DNA from 2 places in the Bradyrhizobium sp. 154 genome. Region 2 is predicted to be linked to the other one. Evidence: riboswitches for the same ligand, from Rfam matches in the RefSeq annotation. Region 2 holds a riboswitch; the other holds the start of a gene.

Region 1 (5,010 bases), on a different contig from region 2:
AGTAGTGCCGCCCGACGTCGTGTAGATCTCGTCGAAGAGATTGTAGATGCGGAACGACACGGTGGTGTTGAGGTCGGGCTTCCACTGCACGCCGGCATTGACAATGTTGTAGGCCGGGCGCGTCACCGTGTTGGCGTTGTCGGCATAGGTCTTGCCGACGATCTGCACGCCTGCGTTGGCCGACCAGTTCGGTGCGAAGGCCCAGGTCGCCCAGATATTGGAGACGTTCTGCGGCACATTGACCGGTACGTTGCCGGCATAGTTCACGCTTCCGCCGCCCACCGCCTGCACGAAGTCATCGTATTTCGCGCGCAGGAAGGCGGTATTGGCATCTATGCGCAAGCAATGATCGAGCAGGAAACCGACTGACGCTTCGACGCCGCGCGATGACTGCTGGCCGACCTGGACGGTCAGCGACGGAATGTTGGGATCGCGTGCCAGCAGGTTGTTCTTCACGATCTCATAGCCGGCCAGGGTCCATTCGCCGCGGCCGCCCCAGAACGATTGCTTGACACCGATTTCGACCTGCTTGCCGGTCGCCAGGTCGAAGTTCTTGTTTGCGGAGGACAGTGAGACGAGCCCTCCGACCGGGTCGGCCGCGGTGGCATATTGGGCATAGAAAGCGAGATCCTTGACCGGTGCATAGACGGCGCCGGCGCGCCAGGTCGTCGAAGAGAACGATTTCTCGAAGCTGTTGGCGGGCGAGACATAGTCGGTGCGCGCGATTGTCGGTTCATCCTGACGTATGCCGGCAATCAAGGACAGTTGCTCGGTGACCGACAGCCTGTTCTCGGCAAACAGCGCGTACTGGTTGGTTACGCTGCCATAGCCGGGAACTGTGGGGTTCGGGCTGTTGAATACGCCTGGAGCGAAACTGAATGGGTTGACGGACGACGAGCCGCCGTAAGGTGAATTGTTGGTGTGGGTAAAATTGATGCTGTTGACGTCGAAACCTGCGACGAACTCATTGGCCATGCCAAGGACATGTCCGCGGAATTTCGCATCCATGCGATTGCCGACCTGCTGCTGATCGTGAAAAATCTCGATATAGCTGCTGCGGTTGATCAGGCCGGTGGCGGGGTTATAGGCGTAGCTTTCGACGTCCTTCCAATGTCCCTTGGAGTTCAGATAGTAAAGCGTGTTCTGAACCGAAATTCCATCGGCCACCTGCCATTCAGTTTTCACCTGGTTCCAGCTATCCTGGTAGCGGATGTGGCTGTCGCTGACGTTGTAATTCTTGAAGCGGAGAGATTCATCGAGCCTGCCGTTGATCAGCGGCGTGCCGAAGTAGCGCGACGGGTTGCGGTCACCGTAGTCCGTGGACAGTGTCCAGGTGACGTCGTCGTTCTGCTTGATCTGGATCACGGCATGAAGCGCGACGTTCGAGGTGTCGTCGCGATCGACCCAGCCATCCGACATGTTGCCGGAGGCGGTGATCCGATAGGCGACGTCCTTGCTGACCGGACCGCCACTGTCCACCGCAATTCGCCGGGTCATGTTGCTGTCCAGCGACATCTCGGCCTGATTGCGAGGGACCCACAATGGCAGTTTTGAAACCACGTTGATGGCGCCGCCGACCGCGCCCGCGCCGTACATCACCGACGCAGGGCCGCGCAGCACCTCGATGCGCTCGGTCGACCAGGTGTCGAACGGAAAGGCCACCGTCCCGGCGCCGATATAGAGCTGGGTGCCGTCATACAGCGTCATGACGGAGCCAAGGCCCGTGAAGCCGCGGGTATTGAACGAGACGCCGCCATTGCCCGGTGCCGGGCTCGCCGTGAAGCCGGTGGCGTTTTGCGTCACCGCGTCGACGATGTTCTGCTGGCCGCGTTCGGCGATGGTTTCAGCGGAGATCACCTCCACGCTGGCTGGCGTCTGCAGTCGCGTCAGGCCGAGCCGGCTGCCGGCCGTGCTCGCGCCGGTGAGGTTGAGCGTCGGTGCGGCGAAGACAGGACCAGCCGGCGCGGCAACCTGTGTACCGGTATTGACAGCTATGTTGCGCTGCTGGCGCAAACGCGCGGCGCTGGCGGTCGCAGAACTGCGTCGGGTGCTTTGGGCCCTCGGCGACGTTGCCGGCGACTGCACCACAACGGGGTCGAGCGTCTGGACCGTCCTTTCGGACTGTGCCCAGCCGTCGGTCGACAAAACCAGGCAGGAGAATGCAGCTGAGCGCAGAATCGCGCGGCGATACCGCGGCGCGAAGATTGTACGGGAGGTCATCAACAGACTCGCGATAACGTGGCACGTCACCGCGAACGCAGCTTGGCCGCTGCCTCAAGAAGAAGGCAGCCCCAACACCCACCAGGACACCCCGCCCAATGTGCTCGCGTGTGACCACGACCGACGGCAGGTCTCCTGGCTCGCGGGTCGTTACCTCTCGCCGCCTTCCCAGGTCCGCAGGCCCAGTGGCGTTTGGCGAAGGCTCACCGCTTACAGTTGCGGGGGCAGCCACGGCGTTGGGGGATCCCCGCACCGTATTCCCTATTGATCTCCCGAAGGAGAACCGTCGTTGTCACCCTAGTTTTATTTGCAAACGGCTGTCAATTGGATGTTTCGCTGCGGCAGAAGTCAGCGCGTGGCGCCGATCATCAGGCCAAGTCGAGGATTCGACACCGCGGGAGATGGCATGTCAGATCACGCATCGATCCCTTATGAATTGGTTGCAGCGGTGAGCGTGGTGAGGTCTACTGCTTGCGCACAGGCCGACGAGGTCGCGATCACGACGCACACTACGTTCGACGTCGGTGACAACTCCAATGCCGTTCAAAGCTCCGCACGTATCCTTCGTATCGTTGCCGTTAAGGTGCCCTCCGGGATCAACCAGGCGATGATCGTTGGAAACTGGCTCGCGCGATGCTACGTTAGAGGGCATGCACGTCGAATCCACTCTCATTTGCCCGTCATGCGGCCATCGATCCATTGAGACGATGCCGACCGACGCTTGCCAATTCTTTTACGATTGCCGCGGATGCGGCACCCGGCTGAAGCCTAAATCGGGCAATTGCTGCGTGTTCTGCTCCTATGGCACCGTGCCTTGCCCACCGATCCAAGAGAATGGCAAGGGAGCTTGCTGCGGGTAGTTTGCCGATTTCCTGCGTGTGCCGATGAGTGCACGGGCTTTCGCGCGAGAATAACGCGATCGGCGTTGGGGTCCGGACCTCAATTGCTGCGCCGTCGCTCTTGCCCTAATCACGTGGGAATTCCGCCGCGAGCTCGCGCTAACGGGGCCCATAGAAGTGAACGAACGATGAACGGTACCCCGACAGCTATCGGGATCAGCCAGTACGTGAAATGAGGCAAGTCCTTCCAAAGCGGCAACTGCTTTCCATTGTCGACGTAGAACGATCGGGCGCTGGATCGACCTGAGTGGACCGCCGTCGATTCGAGCGGCGGCCGGGTCAACATCATTTCTTCCGCGGAAGACGTGGCCGACCGCATCGCCGACTTCATCAAGCAGACACGATACACGACAGGAGGGAGCATGCAGCATCGATCCACACTTCGCGCGAGCCTCTCGGACTATTTGGCACCCTTGCCGTGCGCGAGGCAGCTGGAGCTCAGAGCTGCCGCCTATTCCGTCAAGCGTTCCCTCCCGTGACTTGAGCCCCCGGTTCCCGGATCATAAGGATGTTAACACTGTTGCGGATCGACACCCCGGCCTAGTGCATGGTACTGGTCATCGCCCGATCGATCGGAACCCCGAGTGACCCTTTCCTTCAGATTTGGCCGTATCCTGCCGCGCTCGCTGCGCGGTGCGATGACCATATTTGTGATCGCGACCTACCTGATCGCCGGCGTGCTTCACGGCGTGTGCGATCTGGATGTCACAAATTCGTCGCCCAATGTTGTCGTCTCCTTCGCCGACAAGGGCATCGGCCATTCCGACAAGGGCGTTTTGGCCGACCATCACTGTCACGGCTGCTTCTCCGTCTCCGTTCCGGCCCCAGTGATTGCAGCGGTAGCCGTGATGCGCCCGATAGAGATGGTACCCACGCTGCAGGTCGTTCGGCGCGGTCTGCCGCCCGGAATCGACCCACCGCCCCCGAAATTCCTGACCTGAAATGACCGCTGGGCGCATCGCGCCCTAGATCCGTCTTTCGTCAGGTTTTCACCATGTTTCCAAAGTGCGTCACGCGTTTCGCGTGCGCGACGGCGTTGCTGGTCAGTCCCTGGTTGGGCGCGGTGTCGCATTCGCAGACCCTCAACCTTGGAGCGGCGCTGCAGCGCGCGCTCGCGACCAGTCCGCGTCTGACGGCCGCCGAGCGCGACGTCGGGATCGCCGCCGGCCAGCGCATCCAGGCGGGGGCACTGCTCAATCCGGAACTGTCCTACGAACAGGACAATTCTTTCGGATCCGGTATCTACCGCGGCACCAAGTCGGCCGAGACGACGCTGCAGATCAGCCAGCTCTTCGAGCTCTTCGGGAAGCGCGAGGCCCGCATCGCCGCCGGGCAGGCAGGTGTGGAAGGAGCCACGATCGAACGCAAGGCGGTGCGCCTGCAGATCCTTGCCGAGACGGCGATCGCGTTCCTGAACGTGCTCGGGCTGCAGCGGCGCATCCAGATCCTGGACGAGCAGGTCGCCGCGCTCGAGCGTCTGACGCCCTTGCTCCAGCGCAGGGTGGACGCCGGCGCGTCGTCGCCTGCCGAGACGAAGTCGCCGCCGCCCTGGTGAAGGCCGATCGCGAGCGCACCAAAGCCAGCCTGTCCAGCGCCCGTCGCGAGTTAGGGTGGTCATAGGGGAGACCTCACCGAAGTTCGCCAGCGTCTCCGGACGTCTGGATGCTACCGCTCGGGCGCCGTCGTTCCAGGCAGTGATCGCGGCCATCGACGCGAACCCGCAATTGGTGAGGTGGAATGCAGTCTACGCCCAGCGCAATGCCGAACTTCTTCTGGCGCGGCTGAAGCCTTACCCGGACGTCCGTCTCGCCGCCGGCTGGCGGCATTTCAACGAAACCAACGACGACGCCGTCCGGCTGACCCTGTCGGTGCCGATCCCGGTGTTCGATCA
Region 2 (5,010 bases):
GTCTCGAGATCGCGGCGATCTGCGGCGCTATCATCGCGGCGGCGCAACGCCGCCTTCCCGTATTGATCGACGGATTCATCGTGTCGGTCGCGGCGCTGGTGGCGGTGCAGATCAACCCATCGTGCCGGCCGTTCCTGCTGCCGTCGCATCAATCGGCGGAGCAGGGGCATCGGCTGGTGCTGCGTGCGCTGAACGTGCAGCCGCTGATCAGCCTCGATCTCCGGCTCGGTGAGGGCTCCGGCGCTGCGATCGCGTTGCCGCTGGTGCGGTCGGCTTGCGCGCTCCACAACGGGATGGCGACTTTTGCGCAAGCCAATGTGCCGGATCGCCCGGCCTGATCGGGCTCAGGCCATCCGCTGATTGACGGAGACGACGCGCCACCCAGTGGCGAGCCGGTCGATCCGGGTGAGCGACAGCGGATCGATCACGAAGCGCAAGGCGGCGTGCGGCGTCAGATCCAGCGCGATGCACAGCGCGGCGCGGATCGTGCCGGAATGCACGACGAGCGTTGCGGAGCCCGCGCCGATCCGCGAGAGCCCAAGCCGGACGCGCGCGACCTGATCCGCAAAGCTCTCGCCGCCCGGCGGACGTCCGCGCGCCGGATCGCTCCAGAATTGCGCATAGGCCTCGTCCCCGGCCGCGCCGATCTCGTCATGCCGACGGCCGGTCCATGCGCCGAAATCCTGTTCCCCGAATTCGGGGATCAGCTCGGGCGCGAGTCCCAGCGCATGCGCGGTCTCGATCGTGCGCCGCGCTGGGCTCGCATGGCTCGCCGCGCCTCTCGGCAGAGACTGCCGCAGTGCCTCTAGCTGCGCGCGATCGCGAAGATCGGCCGGGGCATCGGCGGCATGGATCGTCCCTGTGACGCCATCGACCGGCGCATGCCGTATCAGCCAGAGGAAGGTCTCGCCTTCCATGCTCGTCTCCAAGGAAGTTGGTTGCTGTGGCAATAACGCCGCAGCTTGCACATTGACTCCGTCTTGATCGTAATCCTAGATGCTGGCGACGGTTTCCCCGAGAGGGGATGAAAAGGGAATGCGGTGCGGGGAATTCGTCCCCAATGCCGCGGCTGCCCCCGCAACTGTAAGCGGTGAATCCTTCGTCAGAAGCCACTGGGTCCTCGGTCCCGGGAAGGCGACGAAGCGGTCACGACCCGCGAGCCAGGAGACCTGCCGTCAGCCGTGGTCACACGCGAAGATGTCGGTCGGGGAGTACAGACATTCGGCTTCATCGAAGGGCTGACAGGCCAAAGGTGAGACCTCGTTCGCTGTGACGTGCCACTGACGTCATACCGAGGTTTCGAAAACCGTGTCTTGTCTCCTTTTTGTACGACCGCACCGCTTCCTGCTTGCCTCCGCGGCGCTTACGTCACTGGCCGCCGTCGATGTATCTGCCGCCCGGGCGCAGCAGGTCCGCGAGTCGCTGCCGCCGGTCGAGGTGTCGCCCGCCCAATCCCGCAAGCAGGCCAAGCCGGCGGGCCGGGAGGCGCAGGGCACACGCCGTGCAACGGCGCGCAGGCCAGCGACTGCATCCGCAGCGCCCAAGCCTGTCGTGCCGGCCGCCGCGGCACCAACGCCGCTCAACAGCAATGCTGTGGCTGAAAGCGCCTCGCGGCTCGGCCTCACCGTGCGTGAAACGCCGGCGACCGCCGAAGTCATCTCGGCCGAGACGATGCGCGAGCAGAGCTATCGCACTGTCTCCGAAGTGGCGCAGGGCGCGGTCGGCGTCACCTCCGGCGACAATCCGGCTGAACCTTCAGCCTTCTCCATGCGCGGCTTCACCAACAGCCAGATCAACACGCTCTACAACGGCATCAAGATCGGTCCGCAGAACATGACCTCGCGGATCGTAGACACCGCCAATCTGGAGGCCGTTGAATTCCTGAAAGGTCCGGCCTCGCTGATTTCAGGCGAGGGCGCTGCCGGCGGCGCCATCAACTTCGTCACCAAGCAGCCGCATACAGGACCGGTCCGGAACGAGGCTGATTTCTCTTGGGATTCCCTGAACTCGTTCCGCGTCCACTATGGCTCGGGTGGCAGCACCAACGTGCAGGGCCTGGACTATCGCGTCGACATCAGCCGTTCCACCCTCAACGGCTTTGCCGACGACACCAACGTCAAGACGTTCGGCACGTCCGGCCAGCTCAATTACCGCATCTCGGACAGTCTCAAGATCTGGGGCGCAATCGAATACAGGGAGGACCGCTCCAAAGCCTATTGGGGCGCGCCGCTGGTGCCGATCGCCTTCAGCGGCTCGCACGCGACGACGGGGATCGTCTCCGGCAATTACGTCTCCAACTACAACGGAAGCAATCTCGGCGCCGTCACCATTGACGACCGCACCTTCAACACCAATTACAACGTCCTCGACAATCGCAACGCCGCCCAGGAGGTGTGGCTGCGCGGTGGCTTCGAGCTGAAGCTCGCGCCGGACCTGACGCTGAAGAGCCAGGCATATGGCTACGGTGCAGAACGGACCTGGTTCAACAACGAGATCGAGGCGTTCAATTCCACGACGAACATGGTCGATCGTGAACGCTTCTATGTCGCGCACAGCCAGCGGCTGGTGGGCAACATCACCGACCTGATCTGGGACACGAACATTGCAGGCTTCGACAACCGGCTGGTCACGACGTTGTCGTCAAGCTATCTCGACTTCGTCAGGCCGGGTGCGGCAAACTTCCCAGGCGATTCCGTTTCGCTGGTCAATCCCGACCGCGGCTTTTACGGCCCGCTCACGATCCAGCAGCAAACCGCGCGCATCGACAATGAGGCGCTGTCGTTCGAGGACCGGCTGAAGCTGACACGTACCTTCGCACTGGTCGGCGGCCTGCGCGTCGAGCATATCGGGCTCGACCGCAACTCGACCGATAAGAACGGCCTGGAGAAGGCTGGCTTTCCGTTCACGAAAGACTGGGCGCCGGTCACCGGTCGCATCGGCTACACCTGGGAGGCCGTGCCCGGCCTGACCTTCTTCAGCCAGTACGCCACCGGCGCTGATATCTCCGCCAACAACATCTTTCTGCTCGGGCCGACCCAGCCGCTCGAACTGACGACCGCGCGCACTTATGAGACCGGCGTCAAGCATCTGTTCTGGGACAACAGGGCGGAGTGGTCTTTTTCCGCCTACGACATTGTGCGCAAGAACGTCTACGCCGCGGCCGGCGGCATGCAGTTGAATATCGCCGGACGGCAGGAGTCGAAGGGCGTGGAACTCGCGGCGTCCGTGCGCCCGATCGAGCCCCTGCGTCTCTGGGGCAACATCGCCTTTGTCGATGCGCGCTATGCCGACTACAATTTTGCCGGCGGCTCATTCTCCGGCAACACGCCGCCGAACGTGCCGCGCATCGTGGCCAACGCCGGCGCTTCGTATCGCTTCTTCACGCCCTGGCCGGTGGAGCTCGGCATCACCGGCCGTCACGTCGGCGACCGTTACAACACCGATGCCAACGTGGTGACGATGAAGGCCTACACTGTGGCCGACGTCTATGCCTTCGTCGACATTCCCAAGACGGTGTTCAATGCGGTCGACCAGGCTCGCCTGACCTTCCGTGTGCGCAATATAACCGACAAGCGGTATGCGATCTGGGGCGATCCGTTCTACCCCGACCAAATCCTGCTCGGCGCGCCGCGGACCTACGAAATCTCCGCGGCGTTCAAATGGTGAGGTGTTAGACGGATGATGAGTGCGATCGTCCTGCTGCACCGCTGGCTCGGGATCGCCTTCTGCCTGCTGTTCGCGATGTGGTTCGCGACCGGGATCGTGATGCACTTCGTTCCGTTCCCGTCGTTGACGGAGGCGGAGCGATTTGCCGGACTCGTGCCGCTGGATCGCGAAGAGACGAGAATACCGGTTGCCGGCGCCGCTGCCGCGAGCGGGATCGCGGATGCCACGCGCGTTCGGCTGATCCAGCGAAGCGACGGCGCGGTTTACATCGTCTCGGGTCCATCGCGTCAGCGCGCAATCCGCGCGGCCGACGGGAACGACGCGTCGGTGAAATCCGCCGATCTCGCACTGGCTATTGCGCAGGCTCATGCGCGCCCGCGCGAGATCGATGCCTCGCATGCGAGGATTGTCGGCCGTGCGGATGTCGATCAGTGGAGCGTACCGAACGGATTCGATCGCCATCGACCCTTGTTGCGCGTGGCCCTCGGCGATGCCGCCGGGACGGAAGTCTACGTCTCGTCGCTCACCGGTGAGATCGTCCTGGATACGACGCGGCGCGAGCGAGGCTGGAATCTTGTCGGCAGTGTGCTGCACTGGATCTATCCGACCGTTCTGAGAAGCGACTGGGCGCTATGGGATCGGCTGGTGTGGTCGCTATCGCTGCTGGCTCTGATCGCGGCTGTACTTGGTACGGTGCTCGGGATTGTGCGGATCAGGATTGGCAAGAGGCAGATCTCGTCGCCTTACCGTGGCTGGCACGCCTTGCATCACTTGATCGGCTTGGCAGCGACAGTCTTCGTGCTGACCTGGATCTTCAGCGGCTGGCTCTCGATGGATCACGGCCGACTGTTCTCGCGCGGGCAGTTGACCACCACTGAGGCCGGCCTGGTGAACGCAGCGCCGGATTGGCGGGATGCTTCATCGCTCGATCGGTGGCCAATATCTGCCTTGGCTCGCGAGGTCGAATGGTTCGCCTTCAACGGCAATGTCTATCGGCGCGATCGGGTGGCGCTCGGCCGTCAGACGTTGATCAGGACAGGGGATGCGCCGCGCGATGGACCGCGGGGATTCCTTGACGTGCACGAGATTCAGGGGCTGACCGGGCGCTTTGCAGACGGCTGCGCTCCACCATCCGTCCTTCCTGACAACGACGGCTACCCCGCCCGATCCATGATGCCGGGTGCACCGGTCTACCGCTCGTTGTGCGGCGAGAACTGGTTCGACGTCGATGGCGCCGACGGCGCCGTGCTGCAAAGATTGGATCCGTCGCGGCGCGCCTACCGCTGGCTTTACGGCGCACTGCACACGCTCGACTTCCCGGTCCTGCTCTCGCATCCGCGGCTG

What was found. Region 2 has a riboswitch for cobalamin ahead of IVA92_RS12505 (TonB-dependent receptor). Riboswitches for the same ligand answer to the same signal wherever they lie in the genome.
Region 1: it holds a riboswitch for cobalamin, as region 2 does, so the genes downstream of both, IVA92_RS22905 (TonB-dependent siderophore receptor) here and IVA92_RS12505 (TonB-dependent receptor) in region 2, are expected to answer to the same signal.

Annotation. Positions count from the first base shown of each region.
Region 1 covers NZ_JADPKG010000101.1:36,840-41,849, reverse strand. The annotation lists gene IVA92_RS22905 (TonB-dependent siderophore receptor) at 1-2,220, opposite strand, end outside; cobalamin riboswitch at 2,328-2,523, opposite strand; gene IVA92_RS22900 (GDCCVxC domain-containing (seleno)protein) at 2,871-3,080, shown strand; gene IVA92_RS22895 (hypothetical protein) at 3,704-4,060, shown strand; partial or broken gene ihpA (divalent metal ion exporter subunit IhpA) at 4,114-5,010, shown strand, end outside.
Region 2 covers NZ_JADPKG010000050.1:77,763-82,772, reverse strand. The annotation lists gene cobT (nicotinate-nucleotide--dimethylbenzimidazole phosphoribosyltransferase) at 1-338, shown strand, start outside; gene IVA92_RS12510 (histidine phosphatase family protein) at 345-917, opposite strand; cobalamin riboswitch at 990-1,192, shown strand; gene IVA92_RS12505 (TonB-dependent receptor) at 1,309-3,666, shown strand; gene IVA92_RS12500 (PepSY domain-containing protein) at 3,679-5,010, shown strand, end outside.